One region of the Planococcus notacanthi genome, then DNA from elsewhere that is predicted to be linked to it. Evidence: riboswitches for the same ligand, from Rfam matches in the RefSeq annotation. Region 1 holds a riboswitch; the other holds the start of a gene.
What was found. Region 1 has a riboswitch for lysine ahead of QMA01_RS06670 (aspartate kinase). Riboswitches for the same ligand answer to the same signal wherever they lie in the genome.
Positions count from the first base shown of each region.

Region 2: it holds a riboswitch for lysine, as region 1 does, so the genes downstream of both, dapA (4-hydroxy-tetrahydrodipicolinate synthase) here and QMA01_RS06670 (aspartate kinase) in region 1, are expected to answer to the same signal.

Region 1 covers NZ_JASDCQ010000001.1:1,359,614-1,367,812, forward strand. Annotated here, with positions in the region: gene QMA01_RS06665 (succinate dehydrogenase cytochrome b558 subunit) at 1-347, opposite strand, end outside; gene QMA01_RS06670 (aspartate kinase) at 726-1,964, opposite strand; lysine riboswitch at 2,105-2,280, opposite strand; gene uvrC (excinuclease ABC subunit UvrC) at 2,318-4,114, opposite strand; gene trxA (thioredoxin) at 4,169-4,483, opposite strand; gene QMA01_RS06685 (electron transfer flavoprotein subunit alpha/FixB family protein) at 4,641-5,606, opposite strand; gene QMA01_RS06690 (electron transfer flavoprotein subunit beta/FixA family protein) at 6,030-6,803, opposite strand; gene QMA01_RS06695 (enoyl-CoA hydratase) at 6,824-7,597, opposite strand; gene QMA01_RS06700 (TetR/AcrR family transcriptional regulator) at 7,615-8,199, opposite strand.
Region 2 covers NZ_JASDCQ010000002.1:375,593-383,791, reverse strand. Annotated here, with positions in the region: gene QMA01_RS09415 (TraB/GumN family protein) at 1-747, opposite strand, end outside; gene ypfJ (KPN_02809 family neutral zinc metallopeptidase) at 879-1,724, opposite strand; gene QMA01_RS09405 (SAM-dependent methyltransferase) at 1,782-2,393, opposite strand; lysine riboswitch at 2,500-2,678, shown strand; gene dapA (4-hydroxy-tetrahydrodipicolinate synthase) at 2,806-3,696, shown strand; gene QMA01_RS09395 (STAS domain-containing protein) at 3,742-4,581, opposite strand; gene QMA01_RS09390 (GGDEF domain-containing protein) at 4,702-5,640, opposite strand; gene QMA01_RS09385 (alpha/beta fold hydrolase) at 5,653-6,453, opposite strand; gene QMA01_RS09380 (YsnF/AvaK domain-containing protein) at 6,899-7,711, shown strand; gene QMA01_RS09375 (YsnF/AvaK domain-containing protein) at 7,857-8,199, shown strand, end outside.

The sequences.
Region 1 (8,199 bases):
TCAAATACGTGCCAAGCGATGAAGACTACAAGGAAGACACCTGTATAGCGCTGTGCAACGAACAGAATGTTGCGCAAATAGCTATAATGGCCAGGATTGTTCTTCGAAGTAAACGCTATGTATAGGCCATAAAACGCATGATACAAGATTGGTAAATAGATGACAAAAATCTCCAGGAAAATGACGAATGGAAGATTAGCCATAAATTCGGATGCTTTATTGAATGACTCCACACCCTGAGTTGCAAAATGGTTGACGATTAAGTGCTGCGTTAAGAATAAACCGATAGGAATGATCCCCAACAATGAGTGCAGCCTGCGCATTAAAAATTCACGATTGTTATCCAAAATTTTACCCCCCTCAAAACATTGATTGGCAGCGTCCAGAGCAAACGAAAAATTGACGAAAGCACCTGAAGCCGCAACACCATCATGATACAAGAATATGACATATTTATTGTACTCCCCCCCTCTGAGAGCGTCAAGGCAACGAATCCCTTTTAAACAGATAGTTATTACATTAAAAAGGGGGACTTCACGCCGCATAAGGGGGAAAACCTATGTGAATGTAACCGTTTTATTAGATTTATGCGAAAAAGCGATTCTCTAATTGAGAATCGCTTTTTCAGCTGTTTCTGCTGTATTCCACTGTTGTCGGGATTATCGCAGCATTGCTATTGAGAATTTGAACATTTTGTGAATATTTTCACGTACACCGTTTTTAATTCAAGATATGTCTTGATGCACCTGAAGTTCTGAAAGTCCATAGGCCTCGTGCAAAGCATTTGCCGATTTCTTCATATCCGTTTCCGGCACTACCACTGAAATTTTGATCTCAGATGTGCTGACCATCTTCACTGGGATGTCTTGACTTCTCAAAATATCAAACATCCGTGCAGCCACCCCTGGATTTGATACCATGCCTGACCCGACAATGGAGACTTTCGATAGGCCGATTTCCACATTCATGGAAAGAAAGCCAATTTCACTTTGAGCTTCAGTCAACACGCGGCGTGTTTCTTCCAAGCTTTCCTGGCTGATGGAAAACGATACCGAAGGAGGAAATTCATCACTGATGCTTTGAACAATAATATCAACGTCGATCTGATTTTCTGCCAACTTGGTAAAAATATTTGCCAGCGATCCGTTAAACGGTTTTTTGTAAATGACAGTTACACGCGCTACCCCAGGTTCGAACGCTACACCTCTGACGATTAAGTTTTTTTCCACAGTGATCACCTCTTGTATGATTGTGCCAGGCTCGTCTGAATAACTTGCTCTGACCGATAATGGTACGCGATTGTTTTTTGCGAATTCAACTGCACGCGGGTGTAGCACACCTGCTCCCAGATTAGCGAGTTCGAGCATTTCGTCATATGAAATCTGTTCCAGCTTCCGTGCACCTGTTACAAAACGTGGATCGGAAGTGTAGACACCGTCGACATCGGTATAGATTTCGCATTTTTCAGCTCCGAGCGCTGCCGCAAGTGCGACTGCGGTCGTATCGGAACCTCCCCGGCCAAGGGTGGTGATGTTACCGATTTTATCTACCCCTTGGAATCCAGCCACTACACATAAATAACCATTGTCAAGCACGCGTTCAAGCCGTTCCGTGTGAATTTGTTCAATCCGGGCATTTCGCGGAACAGACTCTGTTTCAATTCCGGCTTGCCACCCCGTAAACGATAGCGCTTCATGGCCAAGCTTCTTAAAGGCCATAGCCAGTAACGAGATGGTAATCTGCTCGCCTGTAGCCAATAGCATATCCATTTCCCGTTTCGGCGGCTCAGCTGAGATTTCCCCTGCTAACCCAAGCAGCGTATCTGTTGTCTTGCCCATTGCCGAAACCACAATGACTACGCGTTTTCCTTTTTCTTTTTCTCGAATGGCTCTTTCTGCCACTCCAATGATTTTCTCAGGTGTAGCAACAGACGTGCCTCCAAATTTCATGACGATCGTTTCCATTCCATCCACTCCCACATTTAGTATGTGGCCCTCAACATGCCTAGCCAGGAAACAGCATAACTCCCGGGCAAAGACACAAAAAGAGGCAGCTCACCGCAACCGCGGCAAACTACCTCTTTTATCATGTACGAAAAACGTCCATGTGAGATAGCCCTCCAGAGATTGACTCTGACAGCTCTGCACTTCTTAAATGCAGAACCAGCATGCGAAACAGCAGTAAATACGCACACTTCGGCGACCGCCCCTTTCAACATTCTTCACGGATTCTGCAAATCTCCAAATGCTTACTATTGACGTTCGCGCCTCTATCATCACTTTTCCAAGTGATTCAATTATGGTCTTACGATAACATGTTATGAATCGCTTGGCAATGTCTCCTCAGCAAAATGCTGATTGATGGATGTCGCCAAAGCTAACGGGATTCCCGCTTGTTGAATATCTTCTATAGAAGCTTCTTTTATTTTTTTGACGGAACCGAAATGCTTCAGCAATTGCTGTTTGCGTTTCGGGCCAACTCCTTCAAGGCCATCCAAAGCGGACTGGATCGAATTCTTGCCGCGCAGCTGCCGGTGGAACGTGATAACGAAACGGTGGACTTCATCTTGAATGCGCTGCATCAAGTAAAATGCTTCGCTGGTCCGTTTCAACGGAACCACTTCAGGAGGTGAACCATAGAGCAATTGGGACGTTTGGTGCTTGGCGTCTTTTGCCAAACCGGCAATCGGAATCGACAAGCCGAGTTCATCTTCCAGAATTTCACGGGCTGATTCCATTTGTCCCTTGCCGCCATCAATGACAATCAAATCCGGCAAAGGCAATCCATCTTTCAAGACCCGTGAATAGCGCCGGCGGATCACTTCACGCATCGCTGCATAATCATCGGGCTTGGAAGCGTTTCGCGTTTTGTATTTCCGGTAATCTTTTTTAGAAGGCTTGCCGTCAATGAACGTAATCATTGCAGACACCGCATCGGCACCTTGAATATGCGAGTTGTCGAACGCTTCGATGCGCAAAGGCGTTTCAATGTTCATTGCTTCACCTAAATCTACGCATGCACCGACTGTCCGTTCTTCCTGGCGCTCCAATAGCTGAAATTTCTCTTTAATGGCAATCTCGGCATTTTTCTTCGCCAACGCCACCAAATCTTTTTTCTTGCCGCGCTGCGGAACGAGCACCCGGACTCCGAGCCATTCTTTCAGCATATCCGGATCGTCCGCTTCCGGAAGCAGAATTTCATTGGGCTTAACATGGTTCGGTTTTTCGTAAAACTGGCCAAGATAAGTCAAAAATTCTTCTTCCGGGTCCCGGTAAAGCGGGAAAAGCGAAACATCCCGTTCAATCAATTTGCCTTGGCGCACAAAAAAGACCTGCACACACATCCAGCCTTTATCGACCGCATAAGCAAATACATCGCGATTGGTGAAATCATTCATCGCCATTTTCTGTTTTTCCATAACGGTTTCAATCATCGAAATTTGGTCACGGTATTCCTTGGCCCGCTCAAATTCCAGATTTTCTGCCGCTTCAGACATTTTCTCGACCAATTCCTGTTTGACTTCACGAAAACCGCCATTTAGAAATTTGCTGATGCCGTCGATCATTTCCTGATAGGTTTCTTTTTCTACTGGCTTGACGCATGGCGCAAGACATTGCCCCAAATGATAATACAAACAAACCCGGTCCGGCATGGTATGGCATTTCCGCAATGGGTACAGGCGGTCCAGCAACTTTTTCGTCTCTGCCGCGGCATAAGCATTCGGATACGGACCGAAATACTTGCCTTTGTCTTTTTTGACATGTCTGGTCGTGATCAGCTTCGGATGGCGCTCACCGGTAATCTTTAAATACGGATAGCTTTTGTCATCTTTCAGCATGATGTTGTATTTCGGATCGTATTTCTTGATCAAATTCAATTCAAGAATCAGCGCTTCCTTATCGGAAGATGTCACGATGTATTCGAAATCCTCGATTTCATTGACCAAACGCTGGGTTTTTGCATCGTGGCTTCCCGTAAAGTAGGAGCGCACGCGATTTTTAAGAACTTTCGCCTTGCCGACATAAATGACGGTATTCTGGCGGTCCTTCATCAAATAACAGCCTGGTTGATCAGGCAATATTGCTAATTTATGCTGAATCAATTCGTTAGCCATCTTTTATCTCACCCTATTAAAAAACCGGGCACCATCACTGGACCCGGTTAAGAATTATGCGTGTTTTTCAACCAATTCAGCCAATGCTTCTTTTGGTCTGAAACCAACTACTTTATCTACTGTCTCTCCGTCTTTCATCAATAGCAAAGTCGGAATTGACATGATGCCGTAGTTTCCAGCTGTTTCCTGGTTTTGATCCACATCAACTTTTACGATTTTAACTTTATCGCTCATTTCAGCGTCTAACTCTTCCAGCACTGGAGCAATCATTTTACATGGTCCGCACCAAGTTGCCCAAAAATCTACTAAAACGAGTCCTTCTGATACTTCTTGTGAAAAGTTCTGATCTGTACCGTGTACGATTGCCATGAATAATTCCTCCTTATGATTAAAACCAAACTATATACAGAGTATAGCATGCGTTAAAAACAACAGCTATTTATTTGCCTACTCTTCCATTACCCGTCAATTGGGTGCGTTAAACAGAAAATGGCGGCGAGTCTTGTAGACCCGCCGCCATCCAAAATTACATTACTTTCTTGAATTCTTCTGTCAGCATCGGGATGACTTCAAACAAGTCTCCGACAATGCCGTAATCTGCTACTTTGAAAATATTCGCTTCTGGATCTTTGTTGATCGCCACGATCACTTTCGAGTTGGACATACCCGCCATGTGCTGAATCGCTCCGGAAATGCCGGCTGCAATATACAGGTCCGGTGTAACCACTTTCCCTGTCTGTCCGATTTGAAGCGAGTAATCGCAATAATCTGCGTCACATGCGCCACGGGACGCGCCAACAGCGCCGCCTAGAAGATTCGCCAATTCCTGCAATGGCTCAAATCCTTCAGCACTCTTCACGCCACGGCCACCGGCGATGATGACTTTCGCTTCCGAAAGATCGACACCTTCAGAAGATTTGCGGACAACGTTTTTAATGATGGTGCGAAGGTTCGTGATATCTACAGACAATGAACTAACTTCGCCTGTACGCTCCTGGCGTTCAAGTGGTGCAATGTTGTTCGAACGCACTGTGATAAAGTCGATGCCTTCTTTCAGCTTCACTTTTTCAAATGCTTTACCAGAGAAGATCGGGCGGATAAAGACAGCTTCATCGCCTTCGCCTTCAATATCCGTTACGTCCGAAATCAATCCAGCCTGCAACTTGGAAGCGATTTTCGGTGCCAGGTCTTTTCCGACTGCTGTGTGGCCAAAGACAAGGCCTTCCGGATTTTCCTGCTCAACGACTGCCATAAATGCTTGGCCATAGCCGTCAGATGTGTATGACTTCAAGTGCGGGTGTTCTACCGTTACGACACGGTCTGCTCCGTATGCAATCAATTCAGCACCAAAATCAGCAACCGAATCCCCAATCAGAACGCCTACTACTTCTCCGCCGCCAGAAATTTTCTTGGCAGCCGCAATTGCTTCAAATGAGACATTACGCAAAGCGCCTTCACGCGTTTCGCCCAAAACTAATACTTTTTTCGCCATAGTCCGTTTACCCCCTAAGTAGATGTGAAAATTATATGGAACCATTACTTGCTGTCAGTCGAATGGGAAGTAGCCTATTCTTCGGGATGCAATCCACTCTGGCTGTGCGGCTGAAAACATGCCGCTTCGCCAGATCGTCTTACCCCTGTCAGAGCTGAATGGGCACCTTCGCTTTCTTTGTCCAGACTCCGGTACCCAACTTTTTGGGTCATAAGCCAACCCAACTGTGCGGCAAAGAGCGCCACTTCGCTGGTTTGTCTTATGCCCGTCAGAGCTGAACGGGCACCTTCGCTTTTCTTTGTCCAGACCCCGGCACCCAACTCTTTGGGTCATAAGCCAGCCCAGCTGTGCGGCAAAGAGCGCCACTTCGCTGGTCTGTCTTATGCCCGTCAGAGCTGAACGGGCACCTTCGCTTTTCTTTGATTAAATAACTTTTGCTTCGTTGCGCAATAGTCCGACCAATTCTGTCACTTGGTTGGAAATGTCGCCTTCCAGAATACGGCCAGCCGCTTTTTTCGGCGGCAAGTAGATTTCAATCGTTTCAGTTTTAGCTTCTACATCGTCTTCTTCGATATCCAAATCATCCAATTCCAATTCTTCAAGCGGCTTTTTCTTCGCTTTCATGATACCCGGAAGTGATGGATAGCGAGGCTCGTTCAGCCCTTGCTGAGCAGTAACTAGAAGCGGTAAAGATGTTTCCAATTCTTCCGCATCCCCTTCAATGTCGCGGACGATGGTAACTGTTTCGCCTTCGATGCTCAAGCTGGTGATTGTCGTTACGTAGTTGATGCCAAGCAAATCAGCCACACGTGGTCCGACTTGTCCAGATCCGCCGTCGATTGCTACATTCCCTGCTAGAATCAAATCAGCTTCTTTATCTTTCAAGTATTCAGCCAGTATGTACGCAGAAGTAAACTGGTCCATTTCTTCAACATCGTCTTCTGTATTAATCAAGACAGCTTTGTCAGCGCCCATCGCAAGTGCGGTACGCAGCTGCTTCTCTGCTTCTTCATTGCCGATTGTGACAACTGTCACTTCGCCGCCGTGTGCGTCACGCACAGTGATGGCTTCTTCAATTGCGTACTCATCGTATGGATTGATGATGAATTCCGCTCCGTCTTCCTGGATTTGTCCACCTGAAACGACGATTTTCTCTTCTGTGTCAAACGTACGTTTTACCAATACATAAATGTTCATGAACGTAAACCTCCCAAGTATTATTTCCCTTTAAAATGTGCTTCACGTTTCTCCAGAAATGCCTGGATTCCTTCTTTTGCATCTTCTGAAACAAAAACAGTTCCAAAAGATTGTGCTTCTGCATTTACGCCTTCATGATAAGACGCAGGCTTTGTGTACTGCAGCATCCCAATCGCCGCTTTAACGGAAACCGGGCTTTTCTTCGCAATTTTACGGGCGATTGAAAGCGTTTCCGTTAACAGTTCTTCTTCAGCATAAGCCCGGTTAGCCAAACCATATTGTGCAGCTTCGGTACCGGAGATCGGATCGCTCGTCAACAGCATTTCAGCTGCTTTCGCCGAGCCTACATATCTTGGCAGGCGCTGCGTCCCAGCAAACCCGGGTATTAAGCCCAGTTGAAGCTCCGGTAATCCCAGTTTAGCATTTTCAGTGACAAATCGCATATGGCAACTCATCGCCAATTCCAATCCGCCTCCTAATGCCGCTCCGTGGATCGCCGCAATCACAGGCTTATGGAAGGTTTCAACCCGTTCAAAAACTTCCTGGCCGCTCGCTGATAATTTCGAAAATTCTTCTCCTGAAGATACTTGCGTAAACTCCTTGATGTCAGCCCCTGCAGAAAAGAATCTTCCTTCCCCATGCAAGACAATGACTCGAACCTCTTCATCATTCTGAACTTGGTTCAACAATTCATCAACTTCCAAAATGAGCGAACGCGACAGTGCATTTGCCGGTGGACGATTAATCGTCGCGACAGCTACTCCGTCTTCTTTTTTCCAACTGATAAATTCCATCCAATGAGCCCCTTCCTTTAAGCCCGCATACCTTTCAGCAGCAAACGCTGAACTTGTGGTGCGAGTTCGACTAAATCATATTTATGATCATTCATCACCCAAGTGGTGATGGTCTCATCCATTGTACCAAAAACCATTTGCCTTGCTAAACGAATATCCATAGATTGATCAAATTCTCCATCTTCCATGCCTTTAACCAGAATCTGGTCCATCAGCTTCAAATACTCCCTCAGCACATTATTGATTTTCATGCGGATTTCGTAATTGGATTGGCGCAGTTCAAGCTGTGTGACAATCGCTAAATGGATGTCACCAGCCAAAAGTTCAAAATGGCTTTCGATCATTAATCCCAATTTGGATGCAGCATCCAAGTCACGTGAGATAATCTGCTCCAGCTTACTGACGAACACGCCCATCTTTTCCTGGAATACAGAAATCAAAATGTCTTCTTTGTTTTTGAAATACAGGTAAATCGTTCCGTCGGCTACCCCGGCCTGTTTAGCTATTTTCGAGACTTGTGCTTGATGATAGCCATTTTCAGCGATGACAATAACGGCCGCATCAATGATTTGTTTATATTTCGGCTTATCCTTTTTTACCAT
Region 2 (8,199 bases), on a different contig from region 1:
GCCGATGACTTTTGGCCATTTTGATTTTGGAGGAACTTTCGATAATTCCGCCAAATCGTGTTCATTGTGGACTTCTTTTACAATCCCAGGAATATGGGCAGCACCAAGAACCGCCACAATTTTTTTACCCGGCGCTTCTTTGATCTTCTGCGCCAGATACTGGTCGCGTTCATCGATCAATGGCTCTTTCAGTTTAGGGAAAGACTGGGTGAAATCGTTCATGACTGCATTTAAGGTATCTTGTGACTTCATCTTCTCCAAGTCTTCTTCAGAGATGGTTTCTTTGCTGAAAATGCTGAAGAAAACCGAAGTTAATAGCTGGGCCTTGCCCATGAAGCCGATATTCCCCCAGATGCGTGAAAATGTTACTTGGATATTGCGGTCTGCCAGCACAAGTTCCGCTCCGGCTTCTTTAGCGGAAGCGATCCCCTGGATCATTTCCTGGCCAGGCTTGATGCCGAACTGATCTGCTAGGCGGTTCTGAAACGAGGAAATCGCCAAATTCATCAAGAGCAGACTGGCTTTCTTGTCTTTGATGACTTTGAAGATATCGGTCTCTTTCCACTTGCTGCCTTGCATGACCGATTCATAGCGCTGCGCATCCAATTCGATGCACACCGAATCAGGCTGCTCCGTTTCAATAACTTCTTTCACTTGCTCTGCACTCACTTTCGATACGTGTGCAGTCCCAATCAAAATCAATTCTTTTCCTTCATATTCTATGCGAGTAATATTATCTTGCGTCATGTTGTACTTCCTTTATAGAACTGAATTTCTTTCCATATACAAATGAAAAGACTGTCTATTCTTTATAATGGATTACAATAGCGAAAATATCAATGCCGCACCCTTGGATTTCCACTAAAAGAAGGTCCGGGTCATAAATCAGTGGCATTAAAAGTGTCGCCTTCTTTCAGGTTGCCGGCTTGGAAGCCTTTGTAGAACCAGCGCTTCCGTTGCTCTGAACTCCCATGGGTAAAGCTCTCCGGCACTACATAACCGCGTGAACGCTGCTGAATAGTATCATCCCCCACCGCACTCGCCGCTGTCAGCGCTTCCTCCAAGTCCCCTTCTTCCAAATAGCCCATGCCTTGCGCATGATGCGCCCAGACACCTGACAGATAATCCGCCTGCAACTCCAGGCGAACCTGTAATTTATTGTATTCTTCTTCACTCAATTGATTGCGCAGAGGCTGCACTTCTTCCATAACACCTAGCAAATTCTGGACATGGTGCCCAACTTCATGCGCCACTACATAAGCCATGGCAAAATCACCCGGCGCCTGGAACTGGGTCTGCAATTCATTGTAGAAACTCAAATCAATGTAGAGCTTGTAGTCGCCTGGGCAATAGAACGGTCCGACTGCTGCACCTGCCGTCCCGCAAGCGGATTCAACACTTCCGGTATACAGCACCAATGTCGGTTCCACATATTCCATGCCTTCCTCGGCAAAAACTTCTGTCCAAACTTCTTCGGTATCCGCGAGGACAACTGAAACGAATTCAGCCAATTCCTCTTCTTCCTGTGTTGCTTCATAAGGCTGGTTTGACGTTGTTCCACCTGAGCCTCCCAATTGGTCCAGGATGACACCCGGATCGCCACCTAAAAACGCTACAAGCAGCACAATCAGAATACCGCCGATTCCGCCGCCTGCCACCATTGCACCGCCTTTGCCTCTTCGGTCTTCTACATTTCTACTGGCTTTTCTGCCTTTCCACTCCATAGGACTCCCTCGTTTCAAAATGCTTTTTGTTTACCCATACCCGTTGCAACGCGTGTTCTAATCCACTTCATGCAAACGGTAGATTAAAAAACGTTCCCGGAGATCTTTATCGAAACCAGGCAGCTGAATTTCTTTTGCCAATTCAAAAACGGTACGTGTCTCCAAAAAATCACTGTAATCCTGTGAAGCAAAAAATAAGATCACCTCGATTGTCCTTGGACTTATCTCGGCAGACCGTATGATTTCATTGATAAATGCAATGAATATCTGGACAGAAAATGGATTAAAAAAATAAAATACAGTGTCCCGTGCCGTTATTGGGTAATCCTGTGCAAGGCAGTTATAGAACGTCACCTTCTGCTCAGCGTTTTTATGTTTTTTCACATATTGTCTTTTATTTTCAAGGGCCTTTGCATAAAATACGGGATTCATTTCGATTCCAGCTGTTTCTGATCCGAATACATGATGGGCATAAAAATTCAATCTCCCTTTGCCACAGCCCACATCCACCAGACGGCCACCGGGAGACAGGCTGTAGTTTTCGAACAACCTGTCCAGCAATTTGTAAGGAGTCGGCTCATAACGGTTGTGGTGAAGGGAATCCGTAAAGCCCCGCTGATTTCCACTGGTTGTGATATTCAACCGGCGGTCGTATTCCTGCTCTTTCATCCCAAATCACTCCTTCGGTATAAAATTTTACTCTGATGACCTTGCAATTAATAGTGGAATTTGTTATAGTACAGCTAATTCAATATTTCTTGCTCCAGCTTTTATGGAGTAGGATAGAGGCGCAAAAACCATCAGTACGCAAAACGAGGAGTATGAGCTCCGTTGACGTTTGCCGAAAGGGGGATTTGCCGAAGTGGCGGAAATCTCATGTTTCCGTGCGCTGGGTCTGCATTCAATAAATGCAGGACTGTCATATAGGGAACTATATGGAGGGCTATCTGATGCACAGGAACGATTGGTAAACATTGTTTCTACTGCAGCAACGAGTCCCTCGTTGCTGCTTTTTTGTTTATTCCTGACTAGGCCCCTCACCTCTAAGCTACGACAAAAATTAGAAAAGGGTGTGTTCTTTATGAATTTTGGCCAAGTAATTACAGCAATGGTGACGCCATTCGATCAACATGGAGACATTGATTTTCCGGCAACACAACAATTGATAGAGCATTTGATAGCAAACGGTTCAGACGGCCTGGTCGTCGCAGGGACAACCGGAGAATCTCCGACTTTAACGGCAGAGGAAAAAGTTGAATTGTTCCAGTTTACCGTCCATACAGTAGCCGGACGGATTCCAGTCATTGCAGGAACAGGTTCCAATAATACACGCGCTTCCATCTCCTTGACAAAACAAGCAGAAGAAACGGGCGTTGATGGCATCATGCTGGTCACACCATACTATAACAAACCTTCACAGGAAGGCATGTTCCAGCATTTCCAGGCGATTGCCGCGTCTACAAGCCTGCCGGTCATGCTCTACAATATTCCAGGACGCAGCGTGGTCAATCTATCTCCGGAAACGATCATTCGCCTGTCCAAGATCGACAATATCGTTTCTGTTAAAGAAGCGAGTGGAGACTTGGACGCAGCTGCAGAAATCATCGAAAAAACAGCGGATACATTTTCTGTTTACAGTGGAGACGATAGCTTAACAATTCCAATGCTGTCAATCGGCGGCACCGGCATTGTCTCAGTTTCCGCGCATATCATCGGCAACGATATGCAGGACATGATTACCAGCTTTAAAACAGGAGATGTAAAGACCGCGGCGGCTATCCACCGCAGATTATTGCCGACAATGAAAGCATTGTTCGCTGCGCCAAACCCGTCTCCGGTCAAAGCGGCACTTACGCTGACTGGTGTTCAAGTCGGCGGCGTGCGCTTGCCGATGATTCCATTGACCGAAGAAGAAACCATCACCTTGCGTAAGGCATTGCCTGACGTCCATTCCGAAGCCGTCACTAACTGATACAAGATAAAAAACGCTGAAGCCCAGAGCTTCAGCGTTTTTTCATCAATTGACTTTCATTTGTTCCAAAACCCGCTTCAAGCTGCCGCCGACCTCCAGCACTTTCAAGTCAACTCCGATCTCAGTTAACGTTGTAGCGATTTCGGGACGGATTCCGGTTAAAATCGAGCGGACACCAACCAATTTCAACGACTGGATGATTTTGAAGATTTGTTCAGCTACCATCGCATCCACGCGCACCACTCCTGATAAATCCACAATCAGCACGCTGATTTTCAACTGATTCGCGGCCAACAGTGTTTTCTCCAGAATATAATGGGCGCGGTCAATTTCAATATTCCCCACTAAAGGCAACACTGCGATGTGGTCACTGACCGGCACGACGGGGGCTGAAAGCTCCAGAAATTCCTTCCTGGCTGATTTCAGTTTCCGCTGGTACGATGCTGTATAGGCTTGTGTATATGAGTATGCCGCATGGTCCAACAAGGAATGGAAAAATTCCATGACATCAAAGAGAAGCTGCAGCTCCATCTTTTTGTGGACCGCTTCTGTCTTGATGACGGTTCCGATATGTTTGCGGTAAAGAGACGTTTCCGCCAACGCATCTTCCAGCGATCTTCCGGTTTCAAGAAAGAAGTTTCCCGTCTCTTCTCCCCACTCTTGAATATCTGCATAGACCTTTCGAACGTCGCAGCTATTGCTGATCGACTCTCCGATCAGTTCCACAAAATGGATCCGGGTCTTAGTGACAGTTTCGATAAAGGCTTTGTTCGTTTCAAGCTGTGCTGCCGGAACATTTTTCACCACTTCTTCATAGACCAATTGAGCAATTAATTCCTTATCCTCGCTTACCCGTCCACCCAACAATCGAATATCTTTTTCCATCGGAATCCCCCCAAAGACGAAGACATTTATATATGCCTATTATAGCCTTTGCTCCAAAGAATGTAAGGGTTTTATTTTATTGATTTAGCTGGATGGAAATTGGAGAGCCAAAGCAATTTTTTATTCGTCTCCAACCACACAATTTCTGCCCTTGGCTTTGGCTTTGTAAAGAAATTCGTCCGCCCGTGACAGCAAGCTATCCATTCCTTCTCCAGCCACATAAACCGCAGCACCGATGCTGACAGTGATAGGGACATGCAGCCAGTGGGCTGTTTCCATATGCTTGCATAATGCATTGCCCATGGCCAGGCCGTCCTTCAGTCCAGCGTTTGGCATGACCACCACGAATTCTTCACCGCCGAGCCGAGCCACGATATCAGCGGATCCGGTTTCCGCTTCCAAACGCCAGGCCAGTTCCTGCAAGACCGCGTCGCCCATCTGATGGCCATGTGAATCATTGACCTTCTTGAAATGGTCAATATCTATGACCAACAAGGCCACTTCCCGGCCAGTTTCAGCCTGAAGCAAGAGTTCTTCCAATTGTTCGGTCAGGTAACGGCGATTTTTCAATCCCGTCAACGGATCTGTTGTAGCCAGTTGCTGCAGTTTGAAATTAAGGTCCATCAATTCTTGCTGTTTGCATTCCACTTCATTCATTACTGTTTTCAGCTTTTCGTATGCTTCGGCCGTCTCACGGTTGACCTTTTCAGCATTGCGCTTTGCCAGCAGCAATTCCTTTTCATACTCCCCGCGGACACTCATTTGAATCAATGCACATTCGTAGGAGCCGTCGCGTTCTATCGTATTCATCAAGACAGGCAGGGAACCCGTCTCGCTTTTCAATGTCAAAAACATTTCGTTTACAGTGCCATGCATTTTGATGGAAGGAGTAAAGTAGGTCTGGAAGTAAACCCGTGAAGCGACTGTCAATAAATCATGCATGTGCTTCGGTTGTTGCGCACCTGTCATGAGCTGCAAGGTTTTATTCATTTCCACGATGCGCAATTCATGATCCAATATCAAATATCCACATGGCGCTCGATCAAGCTGCTGTTCCACTGTCTTCTCTCCCTACTCCGCCAAATAGGCCTTGATGTGTTTCACTGTTTCATCAGAATCGCTTAAATGCGGATTATGGCCAACTGCTTCCATCACAATCAGTCGGCTCCCCTGGATGTGGTCGTGGACATACTGCCCGACTTCCGCCGGTGCAATAGCGTCGAACTTGGTCTGAAGAATCAGCGTGGGTACAGCCACTTTATCCAATTGATCGCGAAGATCCGTAGTAAACGTCACTTCAGCAAATTGCCGCGCAATCATCGGATCATTCGAGCATAAAAGATGTTCAAAGTCTTCGGCGAGCTCAGGACGCTGCTCATTCTGCATGACGACCGGCGCCAAGTATTTAGCCCACTCCATATAATTGGTTTCCATCATATCCAATAATTCGTCAATGTCTGCCCGTTCAAACCCGCCATTATAGCCAGGCTCATTCATATAGTAAGGAGAAGGTCCGATCATGACCATTTTCTCCATCAATCCAGGTTGCTCAATTGACGCCAGCATACCGATCATGGCACTGACAGAATGGCCGACAAATAGGAATCCTTCCATCTCAAGTGATGCACAAACCTCCAAAAGATCCTGTTTGTAGCCATCCAAAGTGCTGTAACGCTCTTTGGAATACGCTGTCTTGTCACTGTTTCCAGCTCCTACATAATCAAAAGTGACGACCCGATAATCCTGTTCGAAATTGGTAATCGTATTATTCCACACTTGTTGATCACAGCCAAAGCCGTGTGCGAATACTATTGTTTTTTTCCCTTGTCCAGTCACTCGGACGTTATTGCGTTGCAAAACATCAATCCCCATTGTCATCCCATCCCTTGTGAACTTGCCGCCCTAAGGCTAAATTCGAATATATAAAAGTAAAATACGCCTTAATCATAGCATTAATAGTTCAATCTTACTGTTTATAAAGTAAGGATTCCCTTAATTTTATCGATTCCATTCTTTTGTACCGCCATCTTATACAATTAAAAGAAAGCAGATAAATATCTGCTTTTCAAATGAAACCGAGAGTGCTTTATAGTCTCTTTCTATTCATTTGATAAGATTTTTATTTTATAAAATAGTTGTGTCTCCGGAATTGTTCCGGTGCCTGGCACCATGCAGTTTCCAAGCATAGTCATCCGCACAGAAAAGAAGATGTTTCAATCCCTCTCCTACTCTTCCATGGTTTATTTCAAAAAACTACGGGGTAGACAGACAGTACCTTACTTCACAGGTGATTTATCACTATTAGGAGGAATTGACAATGACAAACAATAAAAACACATTTATCCAAGCATATGACGTACAAGCAGAAGTTCTGCATAAAATAAGCGAATTAAAAGCACAAGGCTATAACGAAGAAGACATGTATGTAATCGCGAAACATGACGATCAACTGTCCATGGTCCAAGGCCAGACGGACGTGCACTTAAACACACAAGAAGACGATAACTTCATGGGCAAATTCAAATCGTTCATTTCAGGTGAAGATTCCACACGGGATGCATTCACTCAAATGGGATTAGGCAGCGGCGAAGCGGATGAATACTACCGCCAAGTCGAAAATGGCAAGCTGGTTCTTTACGTGAACAGCGACTATGGCACTTCTTATAAGCAATACTCGGGCGCGCAGACAGCAACCGGAACGGCAACTGCCGGCAGCCATGAAGAAGAGGAACATTTGCGCCTTCACGAAGAGCGTTTGAATGTCGACAAAGAACGCGTACAGACTGGCGAAGTGAATGTCGGCAAACATGTGGTCGAAGAACAGCAGACCATCGAAGTACCGGTTGAGCGCGAAGAAGTATATGTGGAACGCCGTGCGGTCAACGAGGAAGTTTCACCGGGCACAGGCGGATTGGCGGATAAAGGCGTCTATGACGATGGAGATTCTATTCATGTTCCGGTTTCCGAGGAACGCGTGGAGGTCAGCAAAAAAGACGTCGTCAGCGAAGAAATTGTCGTCGGCAAACGCAAAGTCCAAGATACCGAAGTGGTGAATGAAACCGTCCGCCGTGAAGAAGCGGATATTGACGAAAACGTAAAAGCGAAAAAAGACGGACGCACTTCCCTATAAAAAAACAGCAAAGGCGTCTCCGGATGATTTCTCCGGAGACGCCTTTTTTTGAGCCTGGATTCCTGAAGGTTTATCCAACATGCGACTAAGGGTAAATTAGCATTAACAAGTATTTTGATGCAACTGACATGGGGGGGAATTAACTATGGAGAAAAAGGGAAACAAACTTGTCGGACTTTTCAATGCAGAAGCACAAGTATTGATCCAAATTGGTGAATTGAGAGCAAAAGGACATGAAGAAGAAAATTTATATCTTGTAGCAAAACGCGACGAACAGATTCCTTTGCTCATTGAGCACACCTCTGTCCATGTCGATACAGAAGACCGAGATAATTTCAAAGGCAAATTCATCGCTTTTTTATCCGGCGAAGATATTACGAAAGATGCCTTCAACCGCATGGGTTTGGACGCAGACGAAACTGATTACTATTTCCAGCAGGTGGAAGCTGGAAAGCTGCTTTTATATACGGACAGCCTGCCAGTTATTG